4 regions of the Streptomyces sp. NPDC047108 genome follow, and region 1 is predicted to be linked to each of the others. Evidence: riboswitches for the same ligand, from Rfam matches in the RefSeq annotation. Region 1 holds a riboswitch; each other region holds the start of a gene.
The links. Region 1 has a riboswitch for cobalamin ahead of ABZ822_RS29735 (ABC transporter substrate-binding protein). Riboswitches for the same ligand answer to the same signal wherever they lie in the genome.
Positions count from the first base shown of each region.

Region 2: linked by a shared signal. The riboswitch ahead of ABZ822_RS24355 (CbtB-domain containing protein) and the one ahead of ABZ822_RS29735 (ABC transporter substrate-binding protein) in region 1 are both predicted to bind cobalamin.
Region 3: linked by a shared signal. The riboswitch ahead of ABZ822_RS11235 (prenyltransferase/squalene oxidase repeat-containing protein) and the one ahead of ABZ822_RS29735 (ABC transporter substrate-binding protein) in region 1 are both predicted to bind cobalamin.
Region 4: linked by a shared signal. The riboswitch ahead of ABZ822_RS03105 (ribonucleoside-diphosphate reductase subunit alpha) and the one ahead of ABZ822_RS29735 (ABC transporter substrate-binding protein) in region 1 are both predicted to bind cobalamin.

Region 1 is NZ_JBEYUP010000025.1:32,936-40,272, forward strand. Features, by position in the region: gene ABZ822_RS29720 (acyltransferase family protein) at 1-449, shown strand, start outside; gene ABZ822_RS29725 ((2Fe-2S)-binding protein) at 446-592, opposite strand; gene ABZ822_RS29730 (hypothetical protein) at 594-1,199, opposite strand; cobalamin riboswitch at 1,435-1,619, shown strand; gene ABZ822_RS29735 (ABC transporter substrate-binding protein) at 1,649-2,704, shown strand; gene ABZ822_RS29740 (iron ABC transporter permease) at 2,701-3,816, shown strand; gene ABZ822_RS29745 (ABC transporter ATP-binding protein) at 3,813-4,595, shown strand; gene ABZ822_RS29750 (SigE family RNA polymerase sigma factor) at 4,819-5,424, shown strand; gene ABZ822_RS29755 (hypothetical protein) at 5,478-6,188, shown strand; gene ABZ822_RS29760 (hypothetical protein) at 6,466-7,038, shown strand; gene ABZ822_RS29765 (DUF1295 domain-containing protein) at 7,170-7,337, opposite strand, start outside.
Region 2 is NZ_JBEYUP010000014.1:144,964-152,300, reverse strand. Features, by position in the region: gene ABZ822_RS24380 (NAD(P)/FAD-dependent oxidoreductase) at 1-875, shown strand, start outside; gene ABZ822_RS24375 (cytochrome ubiquinol oxidase subunit I) at 938-2,329, shown strand; gene ABZ822_RS24370 (cytochrome d ubiquinol oxidase subunit II) at 2,322-3,347, shown strand; gene ABZ822_RS24365 (DUF2252 domain-containing protein) at 3,404-4,906, opposite strand; gene ABZ822_RS24360 (histidine phosphatase family protein) at 5,080-5,679, opposite strand; adenosylcobalamin (AdoCbl) riboswitch at 6,063-6,177, shown strand; gene ABZ822_RS24355 (CbtB-domain containing protein) at 6,227-6,448, shown strand; gene ABZ822_RS24350 (CbtA family protein) at 6,465-7,265, shown strand.
Region 3 is NZ_JBEYUP010000003.1:692,770-700,106, forward strand. Features, by position in the region: gene ABZ822_RS11220 (ATP-binding cassette domain-containing protein) at 1-102, opposite strand, end outside; gene ABZ822_RS11225 (CbiQ family ECF transporter T component) at 99-1,502, opposite strand; gene ABZ822_RS11230 (SCO2322 family protein) at 1,541-2,296, opposite strand; gene ABZ822_RS11235 (prenyltransferase/squalene oxidase repeat-containing protein) at 2,293-3,525, opposite strand; cobalamin riboswitch at 3,781-3,927, opposite strand; gene ABZ822_RS11240 (MBL fold metallo-hydrolase) at 4,072-5,154, opposite strand; gene ABZ822_RS11245 (hypothetical protein) at 5,438-5,866, shown strand; gene ABZ822_RS11250 (aldehyde dehydrogenase) at 6,057-7,337, shown strand, end outside.
Region 4 is NZ_JBEYUP010000001.1:706,412-713,748, forward strand. Features, by position in the region: gene def (peptide deformylase) at 1-318, shown strand, start outside; gene ABZ822_RS03100 (ribonucleotide-diphosphate reductase subunit beta) at 664-1,698, opposite strand; gene ABZ822_RS03105 (ribonucleoside-diphosphate reductase subunit alpha) at 1,698-4,145, opposite strand; cobalamin riboswitch at 4,288-4,418, opposite strand; gene ABZ822_RS03110 (GNAT family N-acetyltransferase) at 4,716-5,234, opposite strand; gene ABZ822_RS03115 (ATP-binding cassette domain-containing protein) at 5,407-7,026, opposite strand.

The sequences.
Region 1 (7,337 bases):
TCGCCATGGCCATGGCCGTCGCGTACTGGGCGGCCCCGCGGATGAACGCCGTCTGGTTCTACCGGCGGGACAGCGCACAGGAACTGGGCGCCCCCGCCTGGAGCGGCGCGGTCATGACCGTCGCGCTCTTCGGCTGCTCGATGGTGCTGGTCGCCTGCTTCCTCACCTGGGTGCCCAAACGGCGCATGTGGTTCACCGCCCTGGGAGCGGGCACCCTCTACGGCTATCTGCTGCACGGCTTCCTGGCCAAGGGGTCCCGCTTCTGGGACTGGTACGACCTGCCGTGGCTGCACACCCCGGAGGGTGAGATCACGGTCACCGTCTTCGCCGCCGCCTTCATCACGGTGCTGTGCACGCCACCCGTACGCCGCGTCTTCCGCTTCACCATGGAGCCGACGATGGAGTGGGCCTTCAAGCGGGACGCCACCGAACTGGCTCCGCGCCGCTAGGAGTTCGCGCCGCGGGCGGGGCCGGTGCCGCGTCCGCGCCCGCCCCGGTCGTGGAGCACGCAGTCGCCGCACAGGCCGCGCCCGTCGACCTTGTAGTAGAGACAGCAGCTGCGGCGGCGGTACGTGAAGGGGGCCAGGGTCAACTCACCGGCGCTTGCGAGGGGTTCCCTGCCCAGCAGCGCGGTGGCGAGCGGGAGCGGCGGCACGGGCGCGTCCGGGACGTGGGCCGTCAGCACGCGGGACGGCGCCGATCAGCGCGGAGGCGGCGTTGCCCGGCAGGATCCGCGCCGACAGCCCGTACCGCTGCCGCAGGGCATCGCCCAGCGGCAGCAGATTGCGGACCAGGACGGTCTCGTACAGGCCCTCGGACAGCTCGCCTCCGGCGAGCGCCGGGACTTCCCGCAGCCACAGGTCGACGGGGCCGGACTCGGGCGTACGCCACCACAGCCGCTCGGGCGCCAGGTCCGGCACGCGGCCGGTGAGGGCGGCGGTCGCCAGGGCGATCGACCACAGGCGCGCGGCCGTGCCGATGTGCAGGGTGGAGGCGGCGACGCGTGGGCCGCCGGTCCCGAGCCGCCGTTCGATCGTCGTCACGTAGCCGGCCTGTGCCGCCGCGTCCTCGTACAGGTCGGTGAGCGGCCGGAAACCGGCGTCGTCGGGCCGCGGTCCGCAGGCCACCGCGAAGTACGGGCCGATGGCGGAGACCTGGGTGAGCGCGTCGGCGGTCGGCATGTTCGGCACCTTGGGCATGCCCGGCATTCTGCCGGGTCCCCCGGCTCCACCGTCCGCGGGCCGCACCGCGGCGTCGCAGGGCCCCTTGCCGGATCCCGCACCGTGTCGCCGGCCACACCGTGCGGACCCTCCGCTTTTGGCGCGTTCGTCGGTCGAGGGCCTGAACCGGCCCTGGATCCGGGCCTGTTGAGGTGCGCGGTGTCCCGGACCGCGCGAGGGATCACATCCGCACGCCCTTTCACCTCCGGACCAAAGGAACGTAATATCGCCTGGTCATCACCGCGACGGGAGACAGGAAGCCGGTGCGAATCCGGCACGGTCCCGCCACTGTGACCGGGGAGTGGACCCCGTGCACACGGCCACCGCGCTCCGCGCGGGAAGGCCGGGGCACACGCTGATCCGGGAGTCAGGACACTGGCCTGTCGCGGGCCCGTTCCGAGGAGCGCGGACTCCCCAGGAGGCTCTACGTGTACGACGGCATGCCCCGTCCCCTGCCCACGTCCCCCGCCCGCCCACGCCCATGCCCCCGCCGCCTCACGCGTGTCGCGGTGTCCCTGGCCGTCGCCCTGTCCGCGACCCTGCTCGCCGGATGCGGCTCCTCCCAGGGCGACGCCGGCGACAAGGCGTCCGCACCGGCGGCGAAGGGATTCCCGGTCACCGTCGACAACTGCGGTACGCGCACGACGCACCGCGAACCGCCGTCCCGGGTGGTCACCATCCACCAGCACCCCGCGGAGCTGATGCTCGCCCTCGGGCTGAAGGACCGGATGGTGGGCACCGCCTACCCGGACTCGGCCGTCCTGCCCCAGTACCGGAAGGACTTCGAGGCCGTCCCCGAACTGGCAAAGAAGGAGCCGTCGTTCGAGACCGTGCTGGAGGCCGAACCGGACTTCGTCTACGGGGGCTACGGCAGCGCGTTCGCCGAGAACGAGGGCCGCTCCCGCACGGCGTTCGCCGACGCCGGGATCTCCACCTACCTCAACCGCGAGTACTGCGGCTCGAAGAAGAAGCTGTCCATGGAGGACACCTACGCCGAGATCCGCACCATCGGCAAGATCTTCGGCGTCCGGGACCGGGCCGAGGCACTGGTCTCCGGCCTCGAGCGGCGCATCGACCGGACGCAGCGCGCCCTCGAGGGAGCCTCCGACGTGCCGGTGTTCGTCTACGACAGCGGCGACAAGGCGGCGTTCACCGCCGGCGGCAAGGGCCTGGGCACCGAGATCATCCGCCTTGCCGGCGGCCGCAACGTCTTCTCCGACCTCGACGAGGTCTTCGGCGACGTGTCCTGGGAGCAGGTCGTGGACCGCAGGCCCGAGGTCATCGCCATCTATGACTACGCGGGCGCCGGAAGCGTCGAGCGGAAGAAGAAGTTCCTGCTGTCGCAGCCCGCCCTCGCCGACGTCCCGGCGGTGAAGAACAAGCGGTTCGTGGTGGTGCCGCTGACCTCGACCCTCGTCGGGGTCCGCCCGCCGTACGCCGTCGAGGACCTGGCGCGCGCCCTGCACCCCGGAAGGTTCCGGTGACGGCCCCGCCGCAGGCCGCCGCCCCCGCCACCGCAGTACGGGCCGCCCGCCCCCGACACCGTGGACGCGGGCGCACGTTCGCGCTGACCGTTGCCGTCCTCGGCGGTCTGCTCTTGGTCTCGCTCACCGCGGGCCTGGGCATCGGCTCGGTGCACGTGCCGCCCGGCGAGGTGTGGAGCATCGTCGCGCACGCGCTGGGCGCCGACCTGGGCCCGGAACCGGTCGCGTCCCCGGCGCGCGAGACGATCGTCCTGACCGTACGGGCGCCCCGAGTGCTGCTCGGGGCCGTCGTGGGTGCGGGGCTCGCGGTCGTCGGCACCGCCATGCAGGCACTCGTACGCAACCCGCTCGCGGAGCCGTATCTGCTGGGCGTCTCCTCGGGGGCGTCGCTCGGGGCCGTGGTCGTGGTGGTCTTCGGGCTGAGCCTGTTCGGCCCCGTGTCCCTGTCGGTCGCCGCCTTCGCGGGCGCGCTGCTCACCCTGCTGCTCGTGTACGTCACCGCCCGCGCCGGCGGACGCATCACCTCCGTACGCCTCGTGCTGTCCGGGGTGGCGGTCGCCGCGGTCCTCACCGCCGTGATGCATCTGCTGCTGCTCACCGCTGACCGCGGCAACCAGGCCCGGGAGATCCTTTCCTGGACCCTCGGCGGTCTCGGCGGCGTCCGGTGGCAGACGCTGTGGCTGCCCACGGCAGGACTCGTGCTGGGCATCGGCGTCCTGCTCGTCCAGTCGCGGTCGCTCAACCTGCTGCTGGCGGGGGAGGAGGCCGCCACCACGATGGGACTGGACGTCGCCCGGTTCCGCGTCCGGATGTTCGTCCTGCTGTCCTTGGTCACCGGCGTGCTGGTCGCCGCGGCCGGGCCGATCGGCTTCGTGGGCCTGATCATGCCGCACATCGTGCGCCTACTCGTCGGCGGCGACCACCGTCGGGTCCTGCCCACGGCCGCGCTGGCCGGGGCCGTCTTCCTGGTCTGGGCCGACATCGCGGCGCGCACGATCGCCGCACCGATGGAGATCCCCGTCGGCGTGCTGACGGCGCTGTGCGGAGGACCGTTCTTCCTGTGGCTGATGCGCCGGGACGCCCGCCGCGGAACCGAGCGGGGAGTGGCATGAGCGCGACCGAACTCGCCGTCGAGGGCGTCACGCTCACCGCCGGCGCACACCACCTCGTCCAGGACGTCTCGCTGACCGCCCGGCCCGGCGAGGTGATCGGCCTCGTCGGCCCCAACGGCAGCGGCAAGTCCAGCCTCCTGCGCGCCGTCTACCGCGTGCTGCGCCCCGAGGCGGGGAGGGTGCGCGTCGACGGAACAGATGCCTGGTCCCTGCCCGTCCGCCGGCTCGCCCGCACCGTGGCCGCCGTCGTGCAGGAGGGGGGCGGGGACATCGATCTCACCGCGCGGGAGGTCGTCGCCATGGGCCGCTCACCGCACAAGAAGCTGCTCGCCGGGGACACCGCGGAGGACGCCCGGCTCATCGACGGGGCCCTCGCAGCCGTCGGCGCCACCGGCTTCGCCGACCGCCCCTTCGACCGTCTCTCCGGCGGCGAACGGCGGCGGGTCCTCATCGCCCGCGCCCTCGCCCAGGAGCCGTCGCTGCTCGTGCTCGACGAACCGACCAACCACCTCGACATACGTCACCAACTCGACGTCCTCGGCATCCTGCGGCGGCTGCCGGCCACCGTGCTGGTGGCGCTCCACGACCTCAACCTGGCCGCGTTCCACTGCGACCGCCTCTACGTCCTGCGCGACGGCGCGGTCACGGCCTCGGGCCCGCCCGCCGAGGTACTGACCCCGGACCTGCTCAGGAGGGTGTACGGCGTGGAGGCCGAGGTCGTGGTCCACCCGCGGACCGGCGCGCCCCAGGTGACGTACCTCCCCGGCAACTGCGGCTGACACGGCGCGGGTTGGCGAACGGTCCGGCACGGGGCGTGTACGGTCCCGAACGCGCCGCGTACGAGCGCCGATCCGCGCCGGAGGAGCACGCTCCGCATGGACTGTCCAGGCCCCCGGCAGGAGTTGAGTAGAGCTTTCTCTTTTGTGCGCGATCTTCCGCTGTCTACGTTCCCCGAGGGACTGGAGGTGGCCGAGAGCATCCCGGGAGGGAGCTTTGTGGAAGATGGCATGGCAGCGGGTGCTGCGGGGACTCCGTGTGCCCGCGCCTCTGATCCTCCTGCCGCACGTCGAGGGCTTCGAGGACATGGGCCTGGTGACGCTGCGGCCCGCGGAGGCCGCGGCCGAGGCCGAGGACGACGCGCTCGGGCACTTGTACCGGACCCACCGGCTGTCCCTCGTACGGCTGGCCGTGCTGCTGGTCGGCGATCACGCGACGGCCGAGGACGTGGTGCAGGACGCGTTCGCCGCGGTGTGCCGCAGATGGCGTGCGCTGGATGGCAGCACGAGCAAGGTGCCGTATCTGCGGCGGGCCGTGGTCAACCGGGCCAGGTCGGTGCTGCGGAGGCGCCGGGTGGCCGACGCGTTCCGCCCGGAGCAGCAGCACCACGCCCGCTCCGCGGAGGACACGGCCCTGCTGGCCGACGAACACCGGGACATGCTGGCCGCCTTGCGCCTGCTGGCTCCCCGTCAGCGGGAGATCCTGGTGCTGCGGTACTGGGCAGGTCTCTCGGAGGCGGAGATCTCCGAGACGATGGGCATCTCCAAGGGAGCGGTGAAGTCGATGGCCCACCGTTCGCTGGCCGCACTGCGGAAGCGGCTGGAGGACTGACCGTTCGTCCGCCGGGCGGGAGGGTGAAGGCTCGAGGCCCGATGGAGGATCCGATGAAGCGGGAGTCGCCGGAGACGGCGGAACTGGAGGAGCGGCTGAGAGCCGCCCTCGCCGCCAGATCGGCGCTGGTGACCGCACAGTCGCTGCGGCCCCTGGAGGCCGGCCAGGCCCGGCGGTGGCCGCGGCCGCTGCCGGCCCTCGGAGCGGCCGTGGCCGCCGCGCTCCTCGCGATCGTCGCCGTCGTCACCTTCCCCCACCCGCTCGCCGAGCAGGAAAGGCCCGCGTCGGTGACCCCGTCCCAGCAGGTCGATCTGCGCGGCGTGAGCTTCCGGGTACCCCGCGGCTGGAAGGCCTGGCAGCCCGAAAGGGGGGGCCAGGCCTGCGTACAGCCTCCCGGCGTCCGGCATGACATGGATCCCTGCTGGGCCACGGGGATTCAGGTCGCGACGCGGACGGGGGACCAGAGCGGAGCCATGGACGAGGACAACTGGCCCATGGCGCTGCTGAACTGCTGGACCGAGAAAGGGGAGCCGGACAGCAACAGCCCCATGACCGACAGCCGGCTGGTCGAACGGGACACTTTGCAGGTCTCCGGTCAGCGGGTCGCCTACCGGGCCTGGCGGGTGACCTGCCGCAGCGGCCAGGAGTTCACCGCTCGCCTCTGGTGGATCCCCCGCCACGAGATCAGCATCCGCGCCATGCGCCTCGACTCCCGCGACGTGCCTCTGGCCGAGGAACTCGTCTCCTCGCTCGTCGTCCGCTGAGCGGCCGCCACTGAGCCGCGCCCACAGAGGCGCCGCCGCTCAGCCACGCCCGCAGAGCCGCCGCCGCTCGGCCACGCCCGCAGAGCCGCCGACCCGGCGGGCGCGGCACCGTCGCCGGGGAATCGACAAGAGATTTCTCCGTCCCAGGCAACCTTTGCGCGACTGGCGCGTGTACTTCTCGGATCGTCGTGGCGATCCCGGGTCCGGCACACCCGCCGGACCCGCAACGACCACTGGCCGGGTCTCCGGCCGGACTGCACCTGAACGAGGTATTACCGTGACTTCCCGCTCCCGTGGCCTGATCGCCGCCGTCCTGCTGACCGGGGCCCTGGCCACCCTGCCCGCCTGCAACGACAACGAATCGTCCGCCTCGGACTCCTCCAACTCGGCCTCGGACTCGAAGGGCTCGGACTCGAAGGGCTCGTCGGGCTCGGACTCCTCGGCCGGCAAGGGGGACTCCGGGAGCACCGGCGGGGAGACCTCGGGCGGCTCGTCCGGAGGGGACGACTCCTGCCGCAAGCTCGTCGCGTCCGCCGAGGTGAAGAAGGCGGTGACGGACGCCTACCGCCAGGCCTTCCCCGTCTTCAAGCACATCCAGCCGACTCCCGGCTCCTTCTACTACGGCGAGTGCGGCAACGAGTTCGCCGGCACCACCTTCGAGGTGACGCCGGGCCACTCCGAGAAGGAAGGAGTCGCCATGCAGGACGAAGGGGCCACCATGAAGTACTTCACCATCCAGGACGGGGAGTGGATGTTCATCGCCTCCGGCGCCCTGGAGCAGGCCACGGGCTGCACCACGGTCAAGGAGATACCGAAGGAGCTGGCGAAGGCCTGGAACGACTGCAAGTAGGGATGACCGCGTGGTCCCGCCCGGACAGGGAGCTGTCGCCAGGCCGGCAGGTCAGCGCCTGAGCCGGGCCCGATCCCGTCGAAGCGCCCCAGCGGCAGGTCCGCTGGGGCCCACGGCGCCCGCCCTGCTTCCTAGCCCGCCTCCGTGTCCCCCTCCCGCGGACCCCGCGGCGGCCGCGGGAAGAAGCCGCTCGTACTCGCCCGGTACGCGGCGTACCCGGGCCGCTCGGCCATATGGCGCTCCATCAGCGCCTTGCCGCTGCCGCCGATCAGCAGGAACGACATCACCAGCGGGCCGAT
Region 2 (7,337 bases), on a different contig from region 1:
CGATCGACTCCGGGCGGGCCCGGGTGCTGCTCTTCGAGGGCGGGGACGCGGCACTCGGATCGTTCGGGACCGAGCTGGCCGAGCGGGCCGAACGCACCCTGCGCCGGATCGGCGTCGAACTCCACCTGAAGACCGTGGTCACGGACGTGGACGCGACCGGGCTTGACGTACGCGGCCACGACGGCGCCACCGAGCGCATCAGCGCGGGAACGGTGCTGTGGACGGCGGGAGTTCAGGCGCCGGCGCTCGCGGACGCCCTGGCAAAGGCGACCGGGGCGGAACAGGACCGGGCGGGAAGGATCGTCGTCGACCCGTATCTGACGATTCCCGGACACCCCGAGATCCGTGTCGTCGGCGACATGATGAGCCTGGACAAGCTGCCCGGTCTCGCCGAGGTCGCCATGCAGTCGGGGTGGTACGCCGCCCGCCAGATCCGGCACAGCGTGGAACGCAGGACCAAGGCGCCGCGCCCGTTCCGCTACCGCGACCTCGGCAGCGCCGCCTACATCACGCGCGGGCGGGCGGTGGTGAAGGCCGGTCCCCTCCAGGTGTCCGGGTTCCTGGGCTGGCTGATCTGGCTGTTCATCCACATCGCCTTCCTCACCGGATTCCGCAGCAGGATCGGGGCGGTGCTCACCTGGCTGGTCGCCTTCTCCTCGGGCACCCGCCGCGAGCGCGCCCATCTGTCGCGGCGCACCGACGGGCAGTCGGACGCGGGCGGGGAGCCGGGCGACGGGGCGAAGAGCGACTCCGTACGGAACGACGGGTCGGAGAAGGGCGGGTCGCAGAAGGACGACGCGACGAGCGACGGCTCGACGGGCAGCGGCGTACGGCCGGACGCCGCCGGGCGCCCCGGCCCCGCGGGGCAGAGTTGAGCACCGCAGCGGCCCTGCTGGCCGCCGGCGCACCCGAACAGCTCCTCCCCGCACGGGAGTTGATGGCCTTCACTCTGGGGACCCACATCATCCTGGTGCCCTTCGGTGTCGCGCTGCCCTTCCTCACGCTGCTCATGCACTACCGCGCGCTGCGCCGCGACGACCCCGTGGCGCTGCTCCTGGCACGCCGCTGGTCGGCCGTCATGGCGGTCCAGTTCGCGGTGGGCATCGTGACGGGCACCGTGCTGTCCTTCGAATTCGGTCTGCTGTGGCCGGGCATGATGGGGCGCTGGGGCGATGTGTTCGGCATCGGTTTCGGTGTCGAGGCGTGGGCGTTCTTCCTGGAGTCGATCCTCATCGCGATCTATCTCTACGGCTGGAAACGGCTCAAGCCCTGGACCCACTTCTGGCTCGCCGTCCCCCTGCCCGCCGCCGCGCTCATGGGAGCCTTCGGCATCCTCGCCGCCAACTCCTGGATGAACACACCGCGCGGCTTCACCCTCGACGCCGACGGCCGGCCCGTCGACGTGGACCTCAGAAAAGCCGTGTTCACCCCGATGTTCGGGCCGCAGTACTGGCACTTCGTCGTCGCCATGATCATCACCGCCGGATTCGTCGTCGCGGGCGTCTACGCGGTCGGATGGCTGCGCGGCCGCCGCGACCGCTACCACCGGCTCGGATTCACCCTGCCGTTCACCGTCGCCGCGATCTTCACCCCGATCCAGTTCGTGGTCGGCGACTCCATCGCCCGGTCCCTCTTCCACAAGCAGCCGATCAAGTTCGCGGCCGCGGAACTCGTCTGGAAGACCGACACCCATGTGCCCGAATATCTCTACGGCCGCATGCATCCGGACGGCAGCGTGACGGGCGGCATCAAGATCCCCGACCTGGACTCGATCCTCGCCGGGTACAGCCCCGACACCAGGGTGATCGGACTCAGCTCCGTCCCCGCCACCCACCGTCCGACGGCCACTCAGGCCACCGTCGTCCACTGGGCGTTCGACACCATGGCCGTCATCGGTTCCCTCCTCGTGGTGCTCGCCCTCTGGTTCGCCTGGTGCTGGTGGCGGAAGCGGGACCTGCCGACGTCGCGCTGGTTCTTCCGCTCCGCGGCCTGCGCCGGTGTCGCCTCGGTCGTGGCCGTGGAGTGCGGCTGGATCACCACCGAGGTCGGCCGCCAGCCCTGGATCGTCTACGAGGTGATGCGGGTCTCGGAGGCCGTCACCACCACCCGCGCCGACGCGCTGTGGGCCGCGCTCGGCGTCGTCATCGTCGTCTACGTCGTCATCTTCGGCGCCTTCGTCGCGGTGCTGCGGAGGATGAGCGCCCGCTGGCGCGTCGCCGACGAGGGCTTCGCCACGGCCCGGCCCGCCAAGGCCCCGGAGAGCGAGACGCCGTACGGCCCCCGCGCCACCGCGCTGTCCGCTCCGCCCACGGGAGCCCGCAATGATTGACGACCTCGTCGCCTGGGTGCTGCTGGTGGCCGTCGCCGCGTACGTCTGCGGCGGCGGTACGGACTACGGCGCCGGCTTCTGGGACCTGCTCGCCGGGGGCGCGGACCGGGGACGGCGGCCACGATGGCTGATCGACCACGCCATGGCCCCTGTGTGGGAGGTCAACAACGTCTGGCTGATCTTCGTCTTCGTGCTCATGTGGACCGGCTTCCCGGTCTTCTACCAGACGGTCTTCTCGGCGATGTGGCTGCCGCTGGTGCTCGCCGCCGTCGGACTCGTGCTGCGCGGGGCCGGGTTCGCCCTCCGCAAACCGACGCGGAGGGTGGCGGGACGGCGCGTCTACGGCGCCATGTTCGCCGTGTCGTCCCTGCTCACCCCGTTCTTCCTGGGCGCCGCGGTGGGCGGTGTGGCCACCGGGCGCGTCGCACCGGGCACCGAGGCGTCGGCGGACGCCTGGCACAACCCGACCTCCGTCATCGCCGGACTGCTGGCGATCGGGGCCAGCGCCTTCCTCGGCGCGGTGTTCCTGGCCGGTGACGCGCGGCGCTTCGGGGCCGCCGACCTCGTCGGCTACTTCCGCCTGAGGGCGCTGGCCGCTCTCGGAGCGCTGGCCGTCCTCGCCGTCATCGGCCTGCGCGTGACCCGCGACGACGCGAGCTACGTCCACCACGGGCTCACCGGCGGGGCCGGGCTGGTCTTCGTCGTCCTCGCCGCGGTGTGCGCCCTGGCCACCGCGGGGCTCCTCGCGCGCGGCGTCACCGGCTGGTCGCGGGTGACCGCGGTCGGAGCGGTGGCGCTGACGGTGCTCGCGTGGGGCCTGGCCCAGCGCCCGTACCTGGTGCCGACCTCGCTCACGGTGGCCGAGGGCGCGGGCGCGAACACCACGCTGCGGTGGCTGATGCTCGTCACCCTCGTCGCCGTCGTGTGCGTCGGGCCCGCGCTGGTGGTGCTCTACCGGCTGGACGCGCGGGGCGATCTGCAGTCCCTCACCGACGAGGACCTGCGGCAGCAGGCGTGATCCCGGAGGACTCCGACTGCCGGGAGCGCTCGGCCTGTTCGGGCCCTCCGGCCGGGCTACGCCGCCTCTGCCGAGAGCCGTCCGGCCCGCACCGCGTCGACGAGAGCCTGATGGTCGCGCTCGTTCTGGTCCGCGTAGCTCTCCGCGAACCGCACCATGGCCCGGTCGAAGGAGTCACCGCTGCCCAGGTAGCCCGCGATCGCGATGCGGTCGCCGGACCGTGCGTGGGCGCGGGCCAGGGTGGCGCCGCACAGCTCGGCGAACCGGCTCATCGCGTACGGCTCCATGGTCTGCGGCTGGGCGATGCCCTTCCAGTCGCGCAACTGCCGGATGTAGAAGTCGCGTTTCCTGCCGTCGATGCCGACAGCGCGCTCCCAGCCGAGGAAGATGTCGCTCGCGGCCTGCATCAGCCGCTGGCCGGTGACCACCCGCTGCCCCTGGTTGGTGTACCGGCCGGCGCCCGCGTACGGGGCGAGGACGGAGGTGTCCGCCTCCTTGGCCTGCAGCAGCAGCGGGTCCTCGTCGTCCCTGCCGACCAGCAGCACGATCCAGCAGCGGGTGCCGACGCTGCCGACGCCGACGACCTTGCGGGCCACGTCAGCGAACCGGTACTGCTCCAGCAGATGCCGGTGATCGGCGCGGAGGCTGTGGCTGTAGCGCTCGATCAGCTCGCGGATCGCGTCCTCGAGATGGTGGCGCTGCACCTCGGGGAGGAGATCGCCGAGCGGCACGATCAGCGGCGGGTCGGGGGCGATCCGGCGTTCGCCGTCGATCTCCTCGGTCAGCTTGCCGAACGCCTGCAGGGTGTCGTGGGAGCGCGCTTTGTCCAGGGCGCGGGACAGGCGCTTGCGGTGGACCTTGTCGAGCTGCTCGGCCACGACCGCCTGGATCTCGTCCATGTCGAGGCGCGCGTACCAGACGTCGAGGTTGCGCATACCGGCGTAGAGGCGCATCTGCTCGCGGTACCGGCGGGCGGCGGTCAGGACGACACCCGCCCGTTCGGCGTCGGAGAAGCCGTTCTCCCGGCCCGCGATGACCAGGCTCGTGGCCAGCCGTTTGACGTCCCACTCCCACGGGCCGGGCAGGGTCTCGTCGAAGTCGTTGATGTCGAACATCAAGTGCCGCTCGGGCGAGGCGAGGAGGCGGAAGTTCAGCATGTGCGCGTCCCCGCAGAGCTGGGCCGTCAGGCCGCTCCGCGGGGTCGTGGCCAGATCGGCCGCCATGATCGCCGCGGCCCCGCGGTAGAAGCGGAACGGCGACTCCAGCATCCGCCCGTAGCGGATCGGCACCAGATCGGAGACCCGCGTGGCCGACTGGCTCTCGATGATCTCCAGAGGGTCCGGCCGGCCCTGCGAGGGCTCGAACTCGCCGTGCGCACTGCGGGGTGCGCCCGTGCGTGCCGCCTTTCCGCGGGCGGCGCGCTCCTGCGGCGTCGGCGCGGGCCCCGGCTTCCGCTCGGACCGCGCCGGGTAGGAGGAGCGCACGGAGGGGGCCGGGCGCAGCGGGGTGTACCCCGAGCCCGAACGGCCCTTGCGCGCGTCAGTTCCTTGACCGGCCATGACTCGCTCCTCGGGCTCGAGAACGTGGCCGTCGTCGGGCGTGCCGACCGGCGGTCTTCGACCATCTCACGGTGGCACACGTCCGCCGTGGCCGCACGATGCTGTCACCAGGTGTGACCGGGTCGTCGCGGAACGGAGTTGCCGTGGAAGGAGCGGGATTCCGGAGCCGCGGACTACGGATCGAGGGGGCCGCTGCGGAGGTTCCACCGTGGCCCGCGCCCGACGAGATGTGTCGCGGACAGCGGCGGCACATCGATGCGCCAGAACGCCTCCGGTGGTGCGGACAGCGCGTGCAGCACCGCCATCCGGATCACGCCGGGCTCGGCCACGACGACCATCCGGCCACCACGCCGCGCCACCTCGTCCCCCTCGATCCGGGCGGACTGCGCGAGCGCGAGCGTCCGGTCGAGCCATGCGGCGATGCGCTCGCCGAAGTCCAGCCTCGACTCGCCACCCGGCGGCACGTGGGCCGGGTCCTGGTGCCAGGCGCTGAACGCGTGGTGATCGTGCCGGCCGACATCATGGAGGGTGCGGCCCCGCCAGGCACCCATGTCGCAGTCGCGCAAGGCGGGTTCCACGTCCGCCCTCAGCCCGAGGGCGTCGGCGGTCTGCCGGCAGCGGGGGGACGGCGCACAGAACTGGCGCCATTGGCGCGCGGGAAGGGATGCCGCGGCGGCGCGCGCCGCCGCGACCCCGCGGTCGTCGAGCGGGCTGCCGTCGTCGAACCGCGCGTCGCCGAGAGCGTCGCTGCTCGCGGGGGAGATCAGGGTCATCCGGAGGGTGATGGGAGGGTCCTTTCGCCGGGGGTTCCGCCGCGCGGTGACGCGTCCGAGGTGACGCGGGCCTCCGGGGCGGTGCGCCGTGATGGTAGTGAACGGCCGTGCCGTACGTCACGGTCCGCGGAAGGGCAGCGGGCGGCGGCCCGGGACCGCCCGGCGTGACGCGGAGGGGCAGCAGCCGCCCGCGTACCGGCCTGACGGTCGGCGGTCGGCGTACGGGGGCGGGCCGTTGGCCGTCCCGCGCGGTCCGCCCGGTGATCGTCACACCCGTACGGCTCGGTGATCGTCCCGCCCGTTCCGCGCGCCGGCCGGGGACCGTTGGCCCATGGCCGGTATTGGCCGGCGGAACAGGTGGCTGTACCGTCTGGTCCGAAAGGACGACGGTGCGTACGGAAGTCCGGTGAAAATCCGGCACGGTCGCGCCACTGTGTGCCGAGCGGCAGCAACTCCCCGAGGGGTCGCCGCCGGTGAGTCAGACCCACGCTCCGTCGTCGCGTGCTCCACACGATGACGGGACGCGTGTTCCCGAGGAGGTCTCGCCATGGCCCAGTCCGCCGTTGCCCCCACCCCTGTTCAACCGCCTGCCGTAGCGCCGCTGCCGGTCCGGGCGATCCTGCCCTGGGCCGCGTTCGTCGGCGTCCTCATGCTCGTCCTGCTGTACTTCGTCGGCGCCGAGCAGGGTGTCTTCGCGGTGTTCTCCGGGGAGGGCGTCCACGAGTGGGTGCACGACGGCCGGCACCTTCTCGGCTTCCCCTGCCACTGAGTGGGGAAGCGCACACATGAACTCGGTCACCATCCGCACCCTGTTGGTGCGCGGCATGCTCGCGGGCGTCATCGCCGGAATTCCGGCCTTCGCGCTCGCCTATCTCCTCGGTGAACCCTCGGTCGACGCCGCCATCGCCTACGAGGAGTCCCACTCCCACGAGCACGGCGGCGTCGAACTGGTCAGCCGTACCGTCCAGTCGACCGCGGGCCTGGCCACCGGAACCCTGGTCTTCGGTATCGCCGTCGGCGGCATCGCGGCGCTGGCGTTCTGTTTCGCCCTGGGGCGCATCGGGCGCTTCGGGCCGCGGGCCACGGCGGCGCTCGTCGCCGGAGGCGCCTTCGTCACCACCTGTCTGGTGCCGTTCCTGAAGTACCCGGCGAATCCGCCCGCCTCGACCGACGCGGAGACGCTCGACCAGCGCACGGCGCTGTTCTTCCTCATGATCGCGCTCACCGTGCTGCTCGCCATCGGTGCGATCATCCTGGGACGCAGGCTCGCTCCGCGCCTCGGCAACTGGAACTCCTCGATCACCGCATCGGCGGCCTTCGTGGGGACGGTCGCCCTCGCGATGGTCTTCCTGCCGGTGGTCGACGAGACGCCGGCCGACTTCCCGGCCACCGTGCTGTGGGAGTTCCGGATGGCGGCCTTCGCCATCCAGGCGCTGCTGTGGGCCGGATTCGGCCTGCTCTTCGGGTACTTGGCCGAGCGGGTCCTGCTGCCGCGCACGGTGCGCGCCGAGAGCCCGGAGAGCCAGGAGAGCGGGGCCGCGGACGGTTCGGCGCAGCAGCAGTCGGCCGCGTCGGCGGCGAGCTGAGCCGTACGGAGGGAAGGACGCGTACGGAACGGCTCGTACGGACAGCGCGTACGGAAAGGCTCGTACCAGCGG
Region 3 (7,337 bases), on a different contig from region 1:
GAGCAGGCACAGTTCGCCCTCGGGGACGGTGAGGTCGACGCCGTGGATCGCAGGGCCGGGCGCGCCGTCGTGGACGACGGACACCTGCTCGAACCGGATCATGAGGTCTCGCCTTCTTCTGTACGGCCCTGCGCGGCGGCCCCGCCCTGAGGCGTGGTGTCGTCCTGCGCTGCCGTGCCGTCCTGCGGTGTCGTGCGGTCCTGCGGTGTGGTTGGGTCCTGTGCTGCTGTTGCTGTCGCGTGCGATGGTCTGCTGCGGCGCGGGGGCCTGATGTCCCGCGCAAAGCCGTCCCGCGCAATGCCGTTCCGCGGCCCGGCGTCGTCCCGTGACCGGTCGTCCGTGCCGCCCTCCCGCCCCTCGCGGTCACGCGCCCGCCCCGGCGGCGCCGGGGCGACGAACGCCGGGAGCAGCCCCAGAAGGATTCCCGCCGCGGGCCACAGCGGGAACGCGGGCGCGGTGAGCGGAACGACGGACGGCTGGAGGGCAGCGGGGTCCGCGGAGCCGTACCGGATCAGCACCACCGCAACCGCCGCTCCGGACGCGGACACCAGCCAGGCGCGCACGTCCCAGCGGTCCGGCCGGTAGCGGGTACGGACCGCGCGGCGGCCGCCGAGCCACAGCCCGGCGAGGGCGGCGGCGACTCCGGCCAGCAGCACGGGCAGGCCGAAGCCCGCCCCCTCCGCGGCCAGCAGGCCGTAGGTCCCGGCGCAGACGCCGAGCAGACCGCCGAGTGTGAGCGCGGTCGTGGTGTGCCGGACGGCGGGCGGGACATGGGCGGTACGGCCGTACCCCCGGGCGTCCATGGTGGCGGCCAGCGCCACCGAGCGCTCCAACGCGCCCTCCAGCACCGGCAGTCCGATCTGCAGCAGCGCCTTGATGCCCTTGTCGGGACGGCCGCGCAGGCGGCGGGCGGCGCGCAGCCGCAGCACATCGGACACGAGGTTCGGGGCGAAGGTCATGGCGACGACGACGGCCACGCCCGCTTCGTACAGCGCCCCCGGAAGGGACTTGAGGAGCCGGGCCGGGTTGGCGAGGGCGTTCGCCGCGCCGAGACAGGCGAGGAGGGTGGCGAGCTTCAGGCCGTCGTACAGCGCGAAGACCACGCCCTCGGTGGTGACCCGGCCGCCGATCCGTACGCCCTGCGCCCAGTCGGGGAGGGGGACTTCGGGGAGGGTGAAGAGGGTGGTGGAGCCTGGAACGGGCGAGCCGAGGAACACGGAGAACGCGATGCGGATCGCGACGACCGCCACACCGAGCTTGAGGAACGCGCTGTAACTGCGCGCCCAGGGAGCATCGGTGCGCCGCACGGAGACGACGTACCCGGCGACGGTGAGGAGCAGTCCGAGCAGCAGTGGGTTGGTGGTCCGCGAGGCGGCGGTGGCCAGGCCCAGCGCCCACAGCCACCAGGCCCCCGCGTGCAGGGCGTTGCCGCGCGACGAGAGGGCGGGCGGGCGCGCGCCGTTCAACGGGCGCGGGCGCGGTGGACGCGAGCGCGAGGGCATCCCCGTACGCGGGGGCCGGGCGGGGAGCTGCCGGGCGCTCATCGGCGGCGGCGCGCCTGCCACAGCGCCGCGGTGCCCAGGGCGACGACCGCGGCGATGCCGCCGATCAGCCCCCAGGGCTGCCCGCCCGGTTCGACCGGGTCGTCGGACGCGACCTGCCGTCCCTCACCGTTGCCCTTCGCGTCGCCGGACCCGCCGTCGGCCTTCCCTTCGCCGCCCCGGCCGGAGACCTGCTCGGCGCACCCCCGCTCCGGGTAGCCCGCTATCGCGCAGAGGATGGCCGCCGAGTCGTAGCGCAGCGGCTTGGCCACGGCGGCGAGCGCCTCCGCGGACGAGGCGTCCTCGGGGACGCGCGCGCACTCCGTACGGCCCGCAGGAGGGGTCTCGCCGCCGGGCGCGTCCCCGTCCGTGCCGAAGTCGATGAGCAGCGCCACCCGCTTCGTACCGGACTCGGCGGGGGTGTCCGAGCAGATCGCCCCGAACTCGGCCCGGCCGCGCGGCTTCGCGCCGTCCGCGGAGTTCTCGCTCACGGAGAAGCGGAAGCCCAGCACGTCACCGTCCTCCGGCCGCAGCGTGGCGGGGCCCTGGGTGGCGTACGTCCACCGGGCGCCGTCGCGCTCCCAGAACGACCAGTAGCGGTAGCCGCTCCCGGCGTACGCGGTCCCGGACCCGAACACGAGGAGGGCCGTCGAGGCGAGGGCCACCACGGCGGCGGTCGCCACCGTCGTGAAGCGGGCCGCCGCGCGCCGTGCGGCGCGCGGCGTGCCTGCCGGGTCCCTGGTCGTCCCGGTCATGTCTTCTTGCGGTTGCTGAGGAGGAAGCCGATGCCGACGCCCGCCACCAGGCCGACGCCGATGATCCAGAAGACGTTGAAGCCGCCCTCGTCGGACTCGCTCGCCCGCTCGCCGGACGCGCCCTTCGCGGGCTGGGTGCCCTCCGGCTTCGGCCCGGTCGCGTTCAGCTGCTGGACGAGATCCTTGCCGCCGAAGTCGCGCGGGTCGGCGCCCGCCGCGTGCGCGGCGAGGACGAGCGTGCCCAGGGCCGCGGGGTTGCCCTTGGCCCAGGCCGCCGAGTTCTTCTCCAGCCACCGCAGCGGCACCCCGGCCGCGTCCCGGTGACCGCCGGCGGCCAGCGCGATGACGGCGTCGGCCGTGTTGGCGTAGTCGGGCGCGGGCTTGTCGGCGCCGGGGGCGAGCGCGGAGAGGTGGCCGTCCTTCTTCAGCGCGGCGGCCAGGTACGCGGCCGCGCCACCCGCCGCCTCGTCCGGCTCCCGCGCGTCCTTGGAGTCCGTCTCGGCGCAGTCCAGCGCGGTGACGTCCTCGTTGTCGTCCTTGCCGAGCGGTTCAAGAGCCAGGCCCTTGCCGAGACCGGCCAGCGCGGCGGCGGCCGAGGCGTCGGCGTTGGCGGCCAGCCTGCCCTGCTTGTCCGGCTGGTAGGCGAACGCCCCGCTCTCCGCGCCCTTGGTGTCGCAGCCGAGCTGGAACGCCATCAGCGCGTCGTACGCCGACTTGCCCCGCGGGGACTTCACGCCCTCCGGCTTCTCGCCCGCGGCGGCGAGCGCGCCGATGACGACGGAGGTGGAGTTGGCGTCGCTCGGGCCGCCGGGGGCGTAGCCCCAGCCGCCGTCCTCGTTCTGCTTCGACTTCAGCCACTCCACGGCCTTGCCGACCTCGGTGCTGTGGCCGCCGACCGCCGCCAGGGCCTGGACGGCGACGGCGGTGGCGTTGCTGTCGACGGGCGTCTTCACGTCGCACGTGCTGTCCGCGTCCGCCCGGTACGGGGCGAAGCCACCCGAGGCGCACTGCTGTCCGGCCAGCCAGCCGACGGCCTTCCGCGCCGGGGTGACCCCGGCCGTGTCCTGTGCGAGCAGGGCGACGGACTGCCGCCACACACCGTCGTACTGCGGGTCCTCGCCGCCGTACAGTCCGGCCGGCAGCTTCGCCTTCGGTGAGGGCTTCGCCGACGGGTCGTCGGCGAACGCGGCCGGCGCCGCGGCCAGACCGAGCACGACGGAGGCGGCCAGGACGGCGACGCCGCGGTGAGCGGCTCCGGTGACGCCCCGGCGGGCGGTGCTGCGGAGGGCTCTCGACGGCCGGGCAGCAGTGCTGCGGCGTATCTTCACGGGCGGTGCCTTTCGGTGGGCGGGTGCGGGCAGCGGATCCGCTGCGCACCGCGGGGCGTGCGGGATCTCGCACGCGGCGGGGCACCGGGCTCCGGCTCCGTATTCCTCGACAGTGCCGGTCACCGGCCGTGGCCGTGGACGCGGCACGTACGGTGACGTGAGCCGTTCACATCCGGCAGGGCGTTCCGACTCGCCGCCCTCGCAGGCGGCTCACGGTTGCGGGTCAGTGCCGGATTTGCACCGGCTTTCCCCCGTGGGATGCGATATCGACGGGCACACTCTACCGGCCGCCCGCAAGGGGTCGGTGAGCGGTCGTCCGAGGTCCGCGGACGGTTCGTCCGGTATCCGTCATAGGGGTCGTCTCCGCTGTGTCGGGCGTATCCGTACGTAACGCTCGTACGCCGCCCGGGCAGCGGATACGCGGGCTCGCCCCGCGCCACCCTCGCGTCACACCGCCCGGTAGGTCACCGGGTCGGTGCCGGTCACGGGCTCCGCGCGGCCCTGCTTCACCAGGCGGCGCAGATGGGCCGCCGCCTCGGAGACGGCGATGTTGCGGGAGGCGAAGGGGATCTGCTCCCAGGGGCGGTTCCACTCCATCCGCTCGGTGATCTCCCAGAGGGTGAGAGCGCGTTCGGTGAGCAGGGCGCGGAGGTCCGTCAGCCGGCTCTCGTGATGCGCCAGCAACTCCCGTACGCGGGACGGCGCGTCGGTGAACGCGTGCTGGTGGGCGGGCAGCACCTCGGCCGGGGCGAGGCGGCCGATGCGCTCCAGGGAGTCGAGGTAGTCGCCCAGGGGGTCGCCCCGGTCGGCGACGGGGAGCGGGCTGGTGCCGGAGTCGTCGTCCGGATCCTCGTAGAGGCCGATGTGCGGGGTGATCCCGGGCAGCAGGTGATCGCCGGAGAACAGACGGCCGTTGCCGGCCCGGTCCGCCGCCGGATGGGCCTCCTCCAGGTGCAGGCACACATGTCCCGGGGTGTGCCCGGGGGTCCAGATGGCGCGCAGCCGGCGGCCCGGCAGGTCGAGCAGCTCGCCCGGGGTGATGTCCCGGTCGGGCAGGGCGGCCCGGTTGCTCGGCAGCGACCGTCCCTTCCCTGACGCGCGCGCCTTGCGCAGCGGCGCCAGATGCTCGTCCGGGGCGCCGGCGGCGGCCAGGCGGGAGGTCATGTAGTCGAGCCAGGTGGCGGGTTCGGCGGCGCGGGTGCGCTCGACGACCTCGATGTCCGCCGCGTGCATGGCGATCCATGCGCCGGACGCCTCGCGCACCTTTCCGGACAGGCCGTGGTGGTCGGGGTGGTGGTGCGTGACGAGGACGCCGTGCAGCTCCTCGACCGCCGTACCGCACGCGGCCAGACCGGCGACGAGTGTGTCCCAGGAGTCGGGGTCGTCCCAGCCGGTGTCGATGAGGACGGGGCCGCGGTCGGTGTCGAGGAGGTGGACGAGGGTGTGGCCCAGGGGGTTGTCCGGAATGGGAACGGCGATGCTCCGGACGCCGCCGCCGTGATCCGTGACTCCGGGAGTCGCCTGCGCCATCAAGTCCCCTCTCGCACCGCACGGCGCGGCCCGCACGTGCGGGGCCACTATAACTAGAACTGGTTCCACTGGTCGCCGGGGTCGACCGCCGGTCACCGGTGCACCGCGCCGTGCTGGGGGCGGGTCGCGGTGCCGACGGGTACGGCGCGTTCGGGTACGCGCCTATTCCGTGTATTCCATGATCTGCCGATTTCCGGTCCGAGTTGGGTAAATGGCCGATATCCTAGGCTTCTTCGCCCGATGCGCGGAGGACGCGCGTCCGGGGAGACGCCTGGGGGGCCTCTTGATCGATCACAAGGACTTCATGCACGGCGCCGCTCTGGTGGCGATCGCCGATTCCGCGATGTTCACCGCTCTGAACCGGGCGAGTGTGAAATACGGGCACTACGTGGTGAATCACGACCGCCATCTGTTCCTCAAGTACAACGACGGCAAGGGGCCCGGCGACTACTTCTTCACGTTCTCGGCCGAGGACAAGCGGAGGGTCCTGGGGGTCGGGCACGAGCGCGTCTTCGCCGTCCTGGTGTGCGGCAACGAGGTCGTGACCGGAATCAGCAGGAAGGAACTGGGGCAACTCGTCCCCATGGCGCACCCGTTGGCGTCGACGGTGAAGGTGTCCGCTCGGCAGAACAAGCAGCTCAGGATCTCCGGGCCCTCCGGGAATCTGCCGCTCGTCTCCCGCCGTTCTTTTCCGGCGCGCATCCTCGAGTAGCGTGCGTTGAGCGCGCGTTCTCGCCCGCTGCGCGCCCGCGTTCGGGCGGAGCGGGCGTCGTCGAGAGGCCCCGGGTGGTGGAAATCCCTGCTCGGGGCCGTTTCCGTTCCCTCCGTGGACTCCTGGAACTAGAACTGGTATCAGTTCTGAAACGGCGTCAGGAAGCCCCGATCCGCAGGAGGCATGGGCGATGACCGACCTCATCGAGCACGGACAGCTCTACATCGGCGGGGAGTTGGTCGACCCGCTGGGCACGGACACCATCGAGGTGGTCTCGCCGCACACCGAACAGGTCATCGGACGCGTGCCGCACGCCTCCGCCGCCGATGTGAACCGTGCCGTGGAGGCCGCACGGGCCGCTTTCGACCGCGGGCCCTGGCCGCGGGCGAGCCTGGAGGAGCGGATCGCGGTCGTCACACGGATCAAGGACGCCATCGCCGTACGCCATGAGGAGATCGCCCGCGTCATCAGTGCGCAGAACGGCTCCCCGTACTCCTGGAGCGTGCTGGCCCAGGCGCTCGGCGCGATGATGGTGTGGGACGCGGCCATCTCCGTGGCGAGGTCCTTCACCTTCGAGGAGCCGCGGCAGGGCGTCCTCGGACCGATCCTCGTGCGGCGCGAGCCGGTCGGCGTCGTCGCCGCTGTCGTGCCCTGGAACGTCCCGCAGTTCGTGGCCGCCGCCAAGCTCGCGCCCGCCCTCCTCGCCGGCTGCTCGGTCGTCCTCAAGCCGTCGCCCGAGACCCCGCTCGACGCCTATCTGCTCGCGGAGATCGCGGCCGAAGCCGGGCTGCCCGAGGGTGTGTTGAGCATCCTTCCGGCCGATCGGGAGGTCAGCGAGTACCTGGTCGGGCACCCCGGGGTGGACAAGGTGTCCTTCACCGGATCCGTCGCGGGCGGCAAGCGCGTGATGGAGGTCGCCTCCCGCAACCTGACCCGGGTCACCCTCGAACTCGGCGGCAAGTCGGCCGCCGTGATCCTGCCCGACGCCGACCTCGACGCCGCGGTCGCCGGGATCGTCCCCAACGCGTGGATGAACAACGGCCAGGCGTGCGTCGCCCAGACCCGTATCCTCGCGCCGCGCAGCCACTACGACGAGATCGCCGAGCGGTTCGCGGTGGCGGCCGGGGCGCTGACCGTCGGGGACCCCCTCGACGCCGCCACGCAGGTCGGACCGCTCGTCGCCCGGCGCCAGCAGCAGCGGTCGCTCGACTACATCCGGGTCGGGCAGGAGGAGGGCGCCAAGGTGCTGACGGGCGGCGGCCGCCCGGCGGCCCTCGACCGGGGGTGGTACGTGGAGCCGACGCTCTTCGGCGGCGTCTCCAACTCCATGCGCATCGCCCGCGAGGAGATCTTCGGCCCGGTCATCTGCCTGCTGCCGTACGACGACGAGGCCGAGGCCGTACGCATCGCCAATGACTCCGACTACGGGCTCTCCGGCAGCGTCTGGACCTCGGACGTCCAGCACGGCATC
Region 4 (7,337 bases), on a different contig from region 1:
GTGATCTGCAACCCGGTGATCGACGAACTGCCCGCCGAGCGCCGCGTCCTCGACGACTCCAACGAGGGCTGCCTGTCGGTCCCCACCGCCTACGCGTCGCTGGCCCGCCCGGACTACGCGATCTGCCGCGGCCAGGACCTCAAGGGCAACCCGGTGGTCGTCGAGGGCACCGGCTACTTCGCGCGCTGCCTGCAGCACGAGACCGACCACCTGAACGGCTACCTCTACATCGACCGGCTCTCCAAGCGCGACCGCAAGGACGCGCTCCGGCAGATGGAAGAGGGCACGCCGCGCTACGAGACGGTCCCCAACGACTGATTCCTGGCTTCGCACCACACGCTCGCACCAGCGGGGCGGCCTCCCTTGAGGCCGCCCCGCTGGTGTCCGATGCGGGCCCGCGCCCGCGATAGCTCGATCTCGCCGCCGTGGCTTGGTGCGGGGCCCGGCTGAGGGCCGGAGTGCCCGAGGGTGCGGCGCACGCCGCCTACCTCGCGCAGCGTCTGCCGAGTGGCCCGACGGATGCCCGGTGATCACTCGTGATCCTGGCGACCACAAGGGGATCGCGGGCGTGGCGGGCATCCCGCTGCGCTGAGCGGTCGGGGGCGGCCGACGAATCGGCCACCGCCGCAGACCCGGGGCACCGGGCCTGCGGCGGTGGGCCGATCAGAAGTCGTCGTCGAAGGCGACCGAGCCCTCGACCGCCACCTGGTACGCGGACGGGCGGCGCTCGAAGAAGTTCGTCAGCTCCTGGACGTTCTGCAGCTCCATGAAGGAGAACGGGTTCTCCGAGCCGTAGCGCGCGGGCAGGCCCAGCCGCCGCAGCCGCTGGTCGGCCACGCACTGCAGGTACTCGCGCATCGAGTCGGTGTTCATGCCCGGCAGGCCGTCACCGCACAGGTCGCGGGCGAACTGCAGCTCCGCCTCCACGGCCTCCTCCAGCATCGCCGTGACCTGCTTGCCCATGTCCTCGTCGAAGAGGTCCGGCTCCTCCTCGCGGACGGTGTCCACGACGGAGAACGCGAAGTCCATGTGCATCGACTCGTCGCGGAACACCCAGTTGGTGCCGGTGGCCAGGCCGTGGAGCAGACCGCGGGAGCGGAACCAGTACACGTAGGCGAACGCGCCGTAGAAGAACAGGCCCTCGATGCACGCGGCGAAGCAGATCAGGTTGAGCAGGAAGCGGCGCCGGTCCTCCTTCGTGCGCAGCCGGTCGATCTCCTCCACCGAGTCCATCCAGCGGAAGCAGAACTGGGCCTTCTCACGGATGGAGGGGATGTTCTCGACCGCGGCGAAGGCGGCCACCCGGTCGTCGTGGTCGGGGAGGTAGGTGTCCAGCAGCGTCAGATAGAACTGGACGTGCACGGCCTCCTCGAAGAGCTGGCGCGACAGATACAGCCGCGCCTCGGGGGAGTTGATGTGCTTGTAGAGCGTGAGGACCAGGTTGTTGGCCACGATCGAGTCGCCGGTCGCGAAGAAGGCGACCAGGCGTCCGATCATGTGCTGCTCGCCCGGCGACAGCTTGGCGAGGTCGGCCACGTCGGAGTGGAGGTCGACCTCCTCCACGGTCCAGGTGTTCTTGATGGCGTCCCGGTAGCGCTCGTAGAAGTCCGGGTAGCGCATCGGGCGCAGTGTCAGCTCGAAGCCCGGGTCGAGGAGGTTCTTCCCCCGCGCGGTGTTCGGGTCGGTCGGGGTGGTCATTACTGGCAGGCCTCGCAGGACTCGGGGTTTTCCAGGGAGCAGGCGACGGCCTCGTCGGCGGCGGCCGCCTGCTGGGCTGGGATGGGGGCGCTCGTGGCGGTGGCGGCGCGCGCGGACTGGGCGATCCGCGTCGCCGGACGGGACCGGAGGTAGTACGTCGTCTTCAGGCCCTTCTTCCACGCGTAGGCGTACATCGAGCTGAGCTTGCCGATGGTGGGGGAGGCCATGAAGAGGTTCAGCGACTGGCTCTGGTCGAGGTAGGGCGTACGGGCCGCGGCCATGTCGATCAGCGCGCGCTGCGGGATCTCCCACGCCGTGCGGTACAGGCGGCGTACGTCCTCAGGGATCCATCCCAGGTCCTGCACCGAGCCGTTGGACTCGCGCAGCGCCTCACGGGTCTGGCCGTCCCACACCCCGAGCCGCTTCAGCTCGGCGACCAGGTAGGAGTTGACCTGGAGGAACTCTCCGGAGAGCGTCTCGCGCTTGAAGAGGTTCGACACCTGCGGCTCGATGCACTCGTACACGCCCGCGATCGAGGCGATCGTGGCCGTCGGCGCGATGGCCAGGAGCAGCGAATTGCGCATGCCCGTACGGGAGATGCGGGCGCGCAGCTCCTCCCACCGCTCGCCCCACTGCGTCTCCACGCCGAAGTGGTCGGGGTGCAGGACGCCGCGGGCGGCGCGGGTGGAGGACCAGGCCGGGTGCGGGCCGTGGCGCTCGGCGAGGTCGCACGACGCCTCGTACGCGGCCAGCATGATGCGCTCGGCGATCCGGGTGGAGAGCCCCGCGGCCTCGGGCGAGTCGAAGGCCAGGCCCAGCCGGAAGAAGACGTCCTGAAGGCCCATCACGCCGAGGCCCACCGGACGCCAGCGCTGGTTGGAGGTCGCGGCCTGGGTGGTCGGGTAGAAGTTGATGTCCACGACCCGGTCGAGGAAGGTCACGGCGGTACGGACGGTGGCGTCCAGCCGCTCCCAGTCCATCGAGCCGTCCTCGCCCAGGTGGGCGGCGAGGTTGACCGAGCCCAGGTTGCAGACGGCGGTCTCGCCGTCGTCGGTGACCTCCAGGATCTCCGTGCAGAGGTTGGAGGAGTGGACGACGCGGCCGGGCTCGGCGGTCTGGTTGGCCGTGCGGTTGGCGGCGTCCTTGAACGTCATCCAGCCGTTCCCGGTCTGCGCGAGGGTGCGCATCATCCGGGAGTAGATCTGGCGGGCCGGGAGCTGCTTGACGTAGCGGCCCTCGGCCTCGGCCTTGCGGTACGCGGCGTCGAACTCCTCACCCCAGAGGTCCACCAGTTCCGGCACCTCGGAGGGGGAGAACAGCGACCACGGCCGGTCCGCCTCGACGCGGCGCATGAACTCGTCCGGGATCCAGTGCGCCAGGTTGAGGTTGTGCGTACGGCGGGCGTCCTCACCGGTGTTGTCGCGCAGTTCGAGGAACTCCTCGATGTCCGCGTGCCAGGACTCCAGGTAGACACAGGCCGCGCCCTTGCGCCGGCCGCCCTGGTTGACCGCGGCCACGGAGGCGTCGAGGGTGCGCAGGAACGGCACGATGCCGTTGGAGTGCCCGTTGGTGCCGCGGATCAGTGAACCGCGGGACCGGATACGGCTGTACGGCAGCCCGATGCCGCCCGCGTGCTTGGAGAGCCGGGCGACCTGGTGGTAGCGGTCGTAGATCGAGTCCAGTTCGTCCAGCGGGGAGTCCAGCAGATAGCAGGAGGACATCTGCGGGTGACGGGTGCCGGAGTTGAAGAGGGTGGGCGAGCTGGGGAGGTAGTCCAGCCGGCTCATCAGGCCGTAGAGCGCGGCGACCTCGCCGATGGCGCGCTCGGAGCCGTCCTCCGCCAGACCGCAGGCCACGCGCAGCATGAAGTGCTGCGGGGTCTCGATGACCTGACGGGTGATGGGGTGGCGCAGCAGATAGCGGCTGTGCAGGGTGCGCAGGCCGAAGTAGCCGAACCGGTCGTCGGCGCCTTCCGCCAGCGCGGCGTCGACGAGGGCGTCGAGCCGGGCGGCGTGGTCGCGGACGAACTCCGCGGTCCCGTCGGCGATCAGGCCCTCGCGGTGGCCGGTGGCGACCGACGCCGAGAAGGAGACGGCGCCCTGGCCCGCTGCCTCGTCCGCGATGGCCCGCGTGAGCAGCCGCGCCGCGAGCCGGGAGTACTCGGGGTCCTCGGAGATGAGACCGGCCGCCGCCTCGGTGGCCAGCTCCCGCAACTCGGCCTCGTCCGAACCCGCGTGACGGCCCCGCAGGGCGGCCGTCGTGACGCGGCCGGCGTCGGTCGCGGGCAGGTCGGCGGTGAGGTCGGTCAGGGTGCGCAGCAGCGCGGCACCGAGGGCGTCGGCACCGTCCGCGGACGTGCCCCGGTCCACGGGCGCGGTGGTCACCGCGGCGGTGGCGGGCTCCGATACGGACTCGCGTGACGCAGGATCTGCGGGCGCGACGGTCACGTGGTTCTCCCTCGCTCGGCTGGGGGCCGCGAGGGCGGTCTGCCTGCGGGCGCACGCGAACCCACCCCCCGTCAGGGCGCAGCACAGCGCGACGTCCCGCAGGCCCAACCCACGAGGCCCGGACGTGTCGTGGCCCGGTTCGGTCGAGCCGGGCGTCACCGGCAGGTTTTCGGACTCGGACGGGCGCAGATGCCCCTATCCAGACCGTTGCGGGACAGTTCCGGATTCCCACCGGATTCCCCTGCTGCGGCAACGGGGACGAGCATACATCTAGTGGTGCCGTACGCATGCACCCCCACATGTTGTGTCGTGCGCTCAAAGGATCGCGGTGGTGGGCAGGTTGAGCGGAGGCCCGGCAGACCCGGGATCCAAGCCTGGAGCGGCCTGCGGGGCCCTGCGCGGACGTGCCGCGGCAGTGGCCGGATCCGGGTGCCCGGAGGGGCTGCGGGACGGCGGAGAGGGCCGGTGAGACTTCTCACTCCGGGGGCGCCGCGCAACTCCTCGGCGCGCCGCGATACTTCGCGCCCCGGTCCCGACCACGCGCCCGGACCGTCGCCCGCGCCCGGCGGTTCACGCCGTTTCCTGTCCCAAGTCCCGTGTGAACACCCACAGCGGGTCGAGGTCCCGTACGGGCGACCAGTCCCGCTCCGGTGCCCGTACGAACCCCAGCCGCTCGTACAGCCGGTGGGCCGCGGTCATCCGCTGGTGGCTGGAGAGCACCATGCTGTCCAGGCCCTGTTCCCGGGCGAGGTCGAGGCAGGCCCGTACGAGCCGGTCGGCCGCCCCTCGCCGCCGCGCGGCCGGAGCGACGGCGAGCATGCGGAACTCGCCCTCGCCGGGCCGGGCCACGTTCGCGTACCGGCTGCCGGGTGTCACGAAGGCCACGCCGCCGAGCAGTTCACCGCTCCCGCCGTCCACCGCGACCAGCACCCGGGTGTGCCCCGCCCGGCCCCTGACGTCCCGCAGGTGCTCCAGATACGGGTCGGTGTCCCCGAAGTCGAGGAGCCCGTCCGTGAGATAGGCACGGGCCGTGATCTCCCCGAGGGGTTCGTACTCCTCCGCGCGGGCGGCTCGGATCACGACGTCCATGTACGTCAGTCTGCAGCAGTTCCGCGCCACCCGTCACCCGAGATTCGGTGACGCGAGAGCCGGCCCCCGTACGCGGGCGACCTGGACGTCCTCGGCCCCTGCCGCCGTTGAGCACGTACCCCGCTGCCGCGACCGCCCTTCCGGGGAGCCGCCATGACCGCCGCCCGGCCCCTCATGCTTCTCCTGAGGTTTCCCCAGCCACATCGGCGTCGAGGTCCAGCCGGCGCGTGATGCCGATACGGTCGAGGAACGCGAGGTCGTGGCTGACCACGATCAGCGAACCCCGGTAGCCGGCCAGGGCCTCGGCGAGCCGGCTGACGCTGTCCATGTCGAGATTGTTGGTGGGCTCGTCCAGCAGGAGGAGCTGAGGAGCGGGGTCCGCCAGCAGCAGCGCGGCCAGCGTCGCGCGGAAGAGCTCTCCTCCCGAGAGCGTTTCCACGAGCTGATCGGCGCGACCGCCCTTGAACAGGAAACGGGCCAGCTGGGCGCGGATCCGGTTTCCGGTGGCATGAGGGCTGAGATGCGCGATGTTGTCGACGATCGACCGCCGGCCGTCGAGCAGGTCCAGGCGCTGCGGCAGGTAGCGCAGCGGGACATGGACCGTGACGTCGCCTTCCGCGGGCGGGAGTTGCCCTGCGACGGTGCGCAGGAGTGTGGTCTTGCCTGTGCCGTTGCGGCCGGTGAGCGCGATGCGCTCGGGCCCGTGGACGCGCAGGTCGTCAACCCTGCGGCCGGTGCGCAGGCGGGTGTGCTCGATGGTGAGGACGGTGCGGTGGGGCGGGACGGCGGTGCCGGGCAGGTCGATGCGGATGGCGTCGTCGTCGCGGAGCCGGTGCTCGGCCGCGTCCAGGCGGTCCTGGGCGTCGGCCAGGCGCTGGTCGTGGACGGCCTGCTGCTTGCCGCGCGATACCTGGGCGGCGCGCTTCATGGTCTGGGCAGAGGTCTTGTCCAGGCGGTTGTCGGCGTACATCTGCTTGCCGTAGCGGGCGCTGCGGGCCTGCCGGGTGTGCGCGGCGGCCAGGTCACGGCGCTGCCGGGCGAGGTCGGCGCGGGCGGTGACGTGGGCCCGCTCGGCGGCTTCCTGCTCGGTGGCGATGGCGGTCTCGTACGCGGTCAGGTTGCCGCCGAAGGTGCGCACGGCGCCGGCGCGCAGCTCGGCGATCTGGTCGACACGCTCCAGCAGTTCGCGGTCGTGGGTCACGACGATCACGGCGCCCCGGTACTCGGTGACGGCGTCGTAGAGGCGGTGGCGGGCAGGGCGGTCGAGGTTGTTGGTCGGCTCGTCCAGCAGCAGGACGCCGGGGCGGGCCAGCAGAAGGGCCGCCAGGCGCAGCAGGACGGCTTCACCGCCGGAGATCTCGCCGACGGTGCGGTCCAGTCCGATGTGGCCCAGGCCCAGGCGGTCCAGGGCGGCCTCGGTGAGTTCCTCCACGTCCCACCGGTCACCCAGGGCGGTGAAGTGGTCCTCATCGGTGTCCCCGGCTTCGATCGCGTGCAGGGCGGCGCGGGCCGAGGCCACGCCCAGCACCTCGTCCACACGCAGGGCAGGGGCGAGGGTGAGGTCCTGGGGCAGGTAGCCGGGATCGCCGGCGACGTGCACGGAGCCCGAGGAGGGAACGAGCCGCCCGGCGATCAGCCGCAGAAGGGTGGATTTCCCGCTGCCGTTGCGCCCGATGAGGCCGGTACGGCCTTCACCGGCTGCCCAGGAAAGGCCGTCCAGGACCGGCGTGCCGTCCGGCCAGGCGAACGACAGCCCGGTGCACAGGACGGGTGCGGTGGCGCGGATGCTCATATCGGGTGTCTCCCGTGGACGTACTGGTGAAGGGGGCCGGCATGTGGAGACACCGCACCCGCGGAGAACCGCGGATTTCGTGAAGTAAGGCGCCGGACCGGGCATGACGTGCCGGGTCTGCAGGCAGCTCGCTTCCGAGGTCGCACTCATGGGCGCCACGTCTCGGGCGCACGGTGTCTCAGACCTCAGACGAGCACTGGCCTCTCCCGACGGCGACAACAGATACGTATCGACGGTACGCGACCCCCGCACGCGGCACCATCAGGTTTCGCCGGCAGCCGTCCCGAACCGCTCACCCGGCCGCGACGGAC